2 regions of the Paenibacillus wuxiensis genome follow, and region 1 is predicted to be linked to the other one. Evidence: riboswitches for the same ligand, from Rfam matches in the RefSeq annotation. Region 1 holds a riboswitch; the other holds the start of a gene.
What was found. A riboswitch is a leader RNA that binds a small molecule or an ion and turns the genes downstream of it on or off. The one in region 1 is predicted to bind thiamine pyrophosphate.

Region 1 (4,371 bases):
AGTATTGCCATAGTGGACATCTCACAAGGCAAAATAATTGGCGAGGTAAAGGTTGGGCGCGATCCTTACGGCGCATCCCTTTCTCCTGATGGAAAGATCCTTTTTGCCAGCAACAAGCTGGATAACTCCATTAATATAATCAGCACCTCCGACAACAGCAGCATCGGGAGTATAAAAGGATTTTTAGAGCCCCGGCAAGCGATCAGCTTCAGCAAGGATGGGAACTTTGCTTATGTCCTTAATCGCGATCTCTCCATTTCTCGAGTGGATGTGAAGGCTGGTATGATTCTTGATACTGTAAGCGATAAAGATGATATTTATTATGATGTCAAGGTCAATGTTAAAGGCAATCCGATTCAAAGTGAAGAGTATCCTTATTATAAATCCAAAGCCGACATCATTTATGTTCCTGTACGTTTCGTTTCAGAGGCTTTGGGTGCAACAGTGGAATGGAATAATGATTTTCAAACCATTCAAATCAACTACAACGGCAAAATCAATTCAGTTAACGTGGGAGGTAAAACCGCATTGGCAGGTGATCAACAGATCCAACTCGATGGTCCGGTTGAAAAAAACGGGGAACGCACCTTTGTTCCGTTAAGCTTTATTTCGAAAGTCATGGGAGCCAGCGTAAAGTGGGATAATCCAAGCAGAACAGTAAATATTACGCCGGTTAAGTAATGATATAAAACGCTGCCTAGTCAATTGGTAGCCCTTGCATGAGCTTTGATTGATGAACATGTTCTATTAAACGATTGAAGCATCATTGTTTAGAACCAGTCTGTCAATCCAATCATCGTAATAAGGCCAAGAATGAAGGAGACGGTGGCCGACCGCTGATGTCCGTCTCCATGACTTTCAGGAATCAGTTCTTTATACACAATGAACATCATTGCCCCTGCTGCAAAGGACAGCCCATATGGAACCAGATTGCTCACATAAGAGCTAAGTGTGTATCCGAGCATGCTGGTGACAATCTCAACGACGCCTGTTAAGGTGGCGATGCCAAGCGCTTTCCAGCGATTGATGTTCTGATTGACGAGGAATAGGGCGACGAGGAAGCCCTCTGGTGCATTCTGCAATCCAATGGAAAACGCGATTAACGGCCCAAGTGTATCATTGCTGCTCGCATAACTGACGCCGACAGACAAGCCTTCCGGCAAATTATGAAGGGTGATGGCCGCAATGATAAGGAATGATTTCTGTTCGATATTGATGCGAATTCGTTGATTCGGATTCTCCAAATCCATATGAGGCAGGGAATGCTCCAGCCACAGCAGCACGAAGCAGCCAAGCAGTAAGCCGAATGCAATCACGAACACATTAGAGCTGGCAAGCGCTTCGGGGATAAGATTGAACATTGAAGCTGTTGTCATGATCCCTGCTGTATAGGCGAGAAGGATATCCCTCATACGGTGAGACATGCTCCTCATGAACAAGATCGGGATGGCCCCGATGCCTGTGGATAAGGCGGAAATGGTGCTGCCGATTAACGCTTCTGTCATACTACTCTTCATCCCCTTGCTCGAATCCGGTATTCGAATTGAATTGATATTTGGTGATCGTATCATACAGACATCCTCTACGCCAAGAAATCAATGAGGTAATTATTTTGAGCTAAAATGGAAGATTGTCCCTTGTTTCACATGGAACTTTTTTCGACAGGAATCTAGTGAATATGAGCAATCTGCTGTCATAAAGCATACGAATAACGAAGTTGATGGGAGATATAAGCATTGCCCCAATGATCAGCGGACACTTTGCAATTTCTGTTTGTCACTGGACTTTCTGATGGATGAGGACTATAATTACCCGTGTAATATGGTAGCTTCGATAACTGCATATGCACGCTAGGGGTGCTGGAATTTGGCCGGCTGAGATTGTATCCCATTAAGATACCGACCCTTACACCTGATCTGGGTAATGCCAGCGTAGGAAAGACGTTGAACCGCGTCATTATTGTTATAATTAGGTTGCTTGCTTATTCGTCATGCTCTGCATGAATGTGCGCTGCTTTGGGCAGAATGGACATAATTGCTGTACGGATGAACGAATGCCGGATGACCTTATTGACGTGATTCATCGTATGATGCACATTCGCATATACGCGTAGAACGGCACACAAAGCGTCCCAGAGGGGGCGCTTTTTTTTGTGGATCTGAATCGTGTTGCAGGACGGCGGGACGGGAACTTGCTCATCCACACATATACGATCGAGCGGATCGTCCAACTGGTGAACGCGGCAGGCGTTATCGAAGCACTTTCTAATTTCATGATCGGCTCTCCACTAGTGAGGGAAGGAAGAGAAGGGGGATTCATCATATGCAACGGACACGCTTTACACGAGGGTTGATGCTGGCGCTCGTTATCATGATGACATTTGCGCTCGCTGCTTGCGGCGGCAAGGGTCAAGAAGCAGGACAAGGGAGTCAGGCAGAGGGGAACACGACTCAGGAGCAAGGAACGGATAAGTCGAAGGAGAAACGCGACATTAAGCTTGTGCTTGATTGGACGCCGAATACGAACCATACTGGCTTGTATGTCGCTAAGGAGAAGGGCTACTATGAGGAAGAAGGTCTGAATGTTGAGATATTGCAGCCGAGTACTGGCGCATCAGAGGCGATGATCGCATCGGGAGAAGCGCAATTCGGTGTTAGTGTTCAGGAAAGTATTACGATGGCTCGACAACAAAATGTTCCGATCGTGTCGATTGGTGCGATCATTCAGCATAATACATCAGGCTTTGCCGCGCCGAAGGACAAGAACATCAAGTCACCTAAGGACTTTGAAGGGAAAACGTATGGCGGCTGGGGCTCTCCGGTTGAGGAGATGATTATCCGCACGATTATGGAAAAGGACGGCGGCGACTACAGCAAGCTGAAGAGCGTCAACATGGGCAATGCCGATTACTTTACAGCCGTGAAGAAGGATATTGATTTCGCGTGGATCTTCTACGCTTGGACAGGTATCGAAGCAGAGCTTCGCGGTGAGCCGATTGATATGCTGTACGTCAATCAATATGCGAAGGAACTCGACTATTATACACCGGTTCTATCGACAAGCGAGAAGCTGATCAAAGAAGATCCTGAATTGATTAAGGCATTCATGCGTGCTACGTCCAAGGGCTATCAATATGCGATCGACAATCCAGAAGATGCAGCCAACCTGCTGCTTAAAGCTGTGCCGGATTTGAACAAAGACCTAGTTATCGCAAGCCAGAAATGGCTGAGTCCGAAGTATAAGGACGATGCACCTCGCTGGGGCGAGCAAAAGCGTGACGTATGGGCAAATTACATGAATTGGCTCGTGGGGAACAAATTAATGGATAAGAGCATTGATGTAGACAAGGCGTTTACGAATGACTTCTTGCCAGCTTCATAAGCCTATACGGTTATAGGAATCGGCAATGGGCGCATATGCGCCCTTTTGCTGTATATCGTTACCTGTGTATATCGTTACAGGGTATCGATACGAGATAATCGTCACCAAGACCGTTACAAGTTGATCATTACATGAGGATTGAGAAAGAGGAGGAGAAGCAAGATGGCGAACAGTTTAGTAAGCATTCAGATCGTTCCGAAGACGAAAAATGGGGAAGACGTAATTCCCTATGTAGATCGTGCAATCGAAGTCATTCAAGCATCGGGTGTGAAATATCAGGTAAATCCACTGGAGACAACGATGGAAGGCGAACTTAGCGAACTCTTCCGTATTATTGAGGATATGAACAAGGCCATGATTGAGATGGGAAGCAGCAATGTGTTGTCGCAAGTGAAGATTGTGTATAAGCCATCTGGCATTACGATGGATGAATTGACAGTGAAGTACCGGCCATGAGTGGACGTCGAATCGCGAAGATCGGCCCCCCGATCATTGCATTTATTATATTCCTCGCCATATGGCAGGCAGGAGTAATGGTGTCAGGCATTGAGAAATGGATGCTGCCCAGTCCGCTCGATATTGCACAAGAGGCTGTAAGCAATGGGGGCGGTCTGCTTATGCACACATGGGCTTCTGTTCAGTTGACGCTCATTGGCTTCTGTGTAGGCACAGCTGTGGGCCTGCTGCTGGCTTGTGCGCTTCATCCAATGCCGTGGCTGAAGCGGGCGATCTATCCACTTGTCATAGTCAGTCAGAATATCCCGACAATTGCGCTGCTGCCGCTGCTCATGATCTGGTTCGGCTTCGGTCTCATGCCGAAGATTGTCACCATTACGCTGGTGTGCTTTTTTCCCGTATGCGTGGCTACTCTGGATGGTCTTGCCCAGACAGACCGTACGATGATGAATTATATGCGTATGGCGGGCGCGAGCCGGTCGCAGCTGTTCTGGAAGCTGGAGCTGCCCCATGCACTTCCATCTGTCTTCTCAG
Region 2 (4,371 bases), on a different contig from region 1:
TCATAGATCGAATCCGTTAGAAACTGCATCTCAGGATTCTGAAATACGAAGGCGAGTTCGGCTGGAGGCTGCTTTCCCGTATTTCTGAATCGTGGGAACCATCGCTTGCGAGCCTGTGCTGGCAGCTCTTGACCCTCAATAAGATACATGCCTGTAGTACGCAGAATTTGCATAAGAGACAACAATAGTGTGCTCTTGCCAGCGCCGTTCTCTCCGATAATCGTAATCCATTCCCCTGGATAAATATCTACGCTCGGGACGGATATGCGACGAATTTCTTCATAGTATCCGCTAAAATCACGCAAAGAGAGCAGTGGCTGCACGGCTTGAAGACACGCGTAGGTAAGCCCACCGTTCTGCTTGCAATGAGATTGTTGATATCCGTTCGCCGTTCGTTGCTGCGATATGGCTTGGTAGGCTTCTGAATGAATGTAGTCCTGCCATACACCTGGATACCAAATGCCATACTCAATGAGCTTATCTTTATGATGTAGAAATACATTTTTCGGCTCGTCGTCCGCAATGATTTGTCCAGTGCTGTCGAAAAGCACCACACGATTGATAATGTCGATAACATGCTCAATTTTGTGCTCCACGATTAGAATAGTGGAGGAATCGGCAGCTTGTTTCACGGTGTCCCAGACTTGCTTTGTTCCTTCTGGATCAAGAAGTGCTGTAGGCTCATCGAGGAACAACACCTCTGGTTCTAGCAGCAGGACGGACGCAAGCGCGAGCCGCTGCTTCATGCCTTGGGATAGCGTATGGATTTCTGTATGCAGATTGTGGAACTGCAATCCCACTCTTTCAAGTATGCCTGTCATGTATGCTGGCATTTGATCATAGGGGATCGAGAGATTTTCCAGTACAAAGGCGAGCTCTTCATCTACATATGGCATGCAGAACTGGCTGTCCGGATCTTGGAATACGAAGCCCCAGCTTGAAGGAAGCTTAATCTGATCGTATTTCATCGGCACTTCGATAGAGTGGGGCATAATTCCGCTTAATACTTGCAGCAGTGTTGATTTGCCGCAACCGCTTGGCCCGAGGAGCAGTACCTTCTCACCGGTAGAAATGTGGAAGGAGAGGTCCTTGAACAGCAAGGAATCCTCTCCTGGAAATGTTAGGCGCAAGCGGTCAACAAATGCAGATGAATTCGCATGAGATTCCTGTTGCATGTGTAACCACCTTATTCCGAATATGTGGCGTACGCACAAATTCTATCTATTCATATTATGCGTGCTATTGATTAAGTACCGCGTAATCTTCTTTGGACACAGGACGTATGGATTTGGTTACCCCTGTCGCTTCCAATGCACGAACGAGCAAGCCGGCAAATACGCCAGCGAAGATGAACGCACTAATGACACGAAGTCCGTACTTCAAGACGAGCACCCATGTCTCGTAATCTGCATATCCGTAACCGAGATCGATAATGAATGAGCCGACTGCGGACAGAATGCCAGCGATGCCTGCGATGACGATGCTGTGCTTGCGGTATCCAGTCAAGGCGAATGCCAATTCTGCCGCCAGACCTTGTACACAGCCATACACAATCGTCTCTAGTCCCCAAGCAGAGCCAAGAATAGCCGATAAATTAGCGGCAGCAAGACTTGCAAGGAAGCAGACGCCGGGCTTGCGAATGACTAGGTACGCGAATGGGCCAGCCATAAACCACATGCCATATGTTAATTGTCCTGCTTGTGGGAACAACGGCTTTGCGAGACTGTAGACGCTCTCCCACATTTTGAAGATCACACCAAATACGACCCCGATCATCACGGTAATGAGAATATCCGTAAACTTTAATTTGTTGCTTCTCTGTTGTTCTGGCAACATAACCCTCTCCTTTGTTGTATAGCTAGCATACAAAAAAACCGTCTGGCAACCAGACGGTAGAAGAGTCCTAGATCACAGCAGAGCATGATCACACGACAAATACAGATTCTCTACGCTGGCATTATCCAGATCAGATTCACGGTCAGTAGCGGTATACTCATCTACAATCTCAGCCTGATTCCTCAAGCCCCCGAATTTGTATGACTATGCAATTGCTCATATCATACAATATTCATGATAGGTTGACAACGAAATGTTTACAAAAAACATAAAAATAGGATAGGGAAAGAAGTCAATGGTTGTAATCGTTCGCTAGACAACATAGAAGAGGGGAATAAGGAGATAAGGAGCGTGTTTAGGAGATTTGAAGAGAGAATAGAACAAAATGAGGATCAGGAATAAGTCCTGATCCTCATGAATTGTTAATCGTGTGAAGATGTAGAATGTCGTCTCAATGACAAGCTGTATACGATCCCTCCGCAAGCAAGGACTGCTATGAGCAGCATAATCAGGCCACTGTATAAGGGAAATGAAGCTTCATTGGCAACGGCAACGGTAGGTGTCAGTGAAGTCAACAGCCAACTATGTGTAAGCAGACCGCCGACTACAGCGATGCCGATGCCTTCAGCCATAAAGCATGCAAAACTGAGCATGCTCATTCCTTCTCCTGCTTGGTCAGGTGCTAGTGATTCTGCAACGGATGCAGAGATAACCGTCTTAATGAATGACAACCCTCCGAACACGAGCACGAGGGCGAACGTCATCAGCCATGGAGAATCATTCCCCCACGCAAGGAGCGTGACGAAACTGAATGTGACGAGACCTATTCCAGCGACAAATACAAATGAAGTTCCTCTCTTATCAACGAGAGTTCCACCGAGTATGCCGAACAGAATAACGCTGAGTGTCCCTGGGAAAATGATCGCGCTGCCGATAACAGCGGTCGAAAGTTGATGTACATCCCGCATGAAGTAAGGAACCATGGAAATAAATCCAGCTACCGTTCCTAGCAAAATGGAACCAGCAAGCGTGCCAAGTACATATGGGCGATTAGCGAACAGGGACGGAGCAATAAACGGTTCGCGAATACGGCGGATATGCAAAGCAAACCCAAGAACGAGAATCATACTGCAGACCAGATAGAACCAGACATATGTCGTAGTAAACAAGGTAAATAGAATAATGCCTGTTGACAAGAAGGCAATGCCGATGATATCTGTTCTCCCATTGCGAGAAGGCTCCTGCGGCAGTGCGGTCAAGAAGAAGGGGAGACTGACTATTGTCATTACCGGAATGACAAACAGGTAGGACCAATGCACATAATCTGCCAGTACACCGCCTACAGCTGGGCCAATCCCTTCACCAAGCGCTACCATAGAACCAATCATGCCAAACGCCTTGCCTCGATGCTGTTCTCCAACGTAGCGAGTGACCATAACCATGATGAGTCCGGGCACAGCCGAAGCCCCGGCACCTTGTATCAATCTGGCTGCCAATACAACTGACAAGTAGTCATGGGCGAAGAAACCGAGCAACGAGCCACTACCATAGATGAGCACACCGATGAGCAGCGGCTTCTTAATGCCGTATTGGGATGACAGGGTGCCATAAATGATGGAACCGAGCGCGAAGGTAATCATGAAGCATGTGTTGATCCAATTCGCAATGGCCGGAGTGATACTAAAATCGTGTGCGATGTCGGGCAAGGATACGTTGAACACCGTCTCATTCAACACACTGAAAAATGCTAAAAAGCTTAACCACGCGATCGATTTCTTCACATTGGAAAAGGCATACACGGGTTGTTCTTGTTCTGCCGCCTCGATGCGGTTGTCATTGTTCATTTGTTCCACGAATAGGAATCCCCTTTCTCTTGCTAAAGGGGAATTGCGCAGTTTACAGGGGTGTTATGCGTTATCCCCGATTATTACCTGCCCCAATTGATGTTACGCACTTCATCTTAACGCCTCCCAATTATTGTTGCTTCCAGTATAGCAGTGGGATTTTCCTTATTCAATTAAAAATGCAATAATATAGACTGCACTCAATGCAAGACAGACAAGGGTAAGAATAAGGAGATACAAAGTAAATGAATGTACTTATTGCAGACGATGAGCCGCATATGTTGAAAATTTTAGCGGCTTATTTTGATAAAGAGGGCTTTCGAACTTTTACGGCAGTGAACGGGCATCAAGCGCTTGAGATCTATTACAACCAGCCGCTGGACTTGGCAGTGCTCGATTGGATGATGCCGCAGATGAGCGGGATTGAGTTGTGTCGAGAAATCAAATCGAATTCGAAGTTAAAGGTGCTCATGCTAACGGCCAAGGGAGAGCATGAAGATGAGCTGACAGCTCTTGATTCTGGAGCGGATGAGTATATGCGGAAGCCGTTCGATCCTCGGGTTTTGCTGGCGAGGGCGAAGAAGCTGCTGAACATGCAGGCACAATATCTATTCGGAAATATCCAGGTAGATATGGAAGGACAGAAGATTAGCAAGCGTGGAATTGATCTGCGAGTTACGAAGAAGGAATT

Region 2: it holds a riboswitch for thiamine pyrophosphate, as region 1 does, so the genes downstream of both, ABN764_RS14445 (ECF transporter S component) here and ABN764_RS07410 (hypothetical protein) in region 1, are expected to answer to the same signal.

Annotation. Positions count from the first base shown of each region.
Region 1 covers NZ_JBEFZI010000003.1:246,429-250,799, reverse strand. The annotation lists gene ABN764_RS07420 (stalk domain-containing protein) at 1-681, shown strand, start outside; gene ABN764_RS07415 (ZIP family metal transporter) at 771-1,505, opposite strand; TPP riboswitch at 1,843-1,956, shown strand; gene ABN764_RS07410 (hypothetical protein) at 2,153-2,353, shown strand; gene ABN764_RS07405 (ABC transporter substrate-binding protein) at 2,323-3,381, shown strand; gene ABN764_RS07400 (thiamine-binding protein) at 3,544-3,837, shown strand; gene ABN764_RS07395 (ABC transporter permease) at 3,834-4,371, shown strand, end outside.
Region 2 covers NZ_JBEFZI010000006.1:66,723-71,093, reverse strand. The annotation lists gene ABN764_RS14450 (ABC transporter ATP-binding protein) at 1-1,175, opposite strand, end outside; gene ABN764_RS14445 (ECF transporter S component) at 1,240-1,836, opposite strand; TPP riboswitch at 1,927-2,040, opposite strand; gene ABN764_RS14440 (MFS transporter) at 2,259-3,680, opposite strand; gene ABN764_RS14435 (response regulator transcription factor) at 3,926-4,371, shown strand, end outside.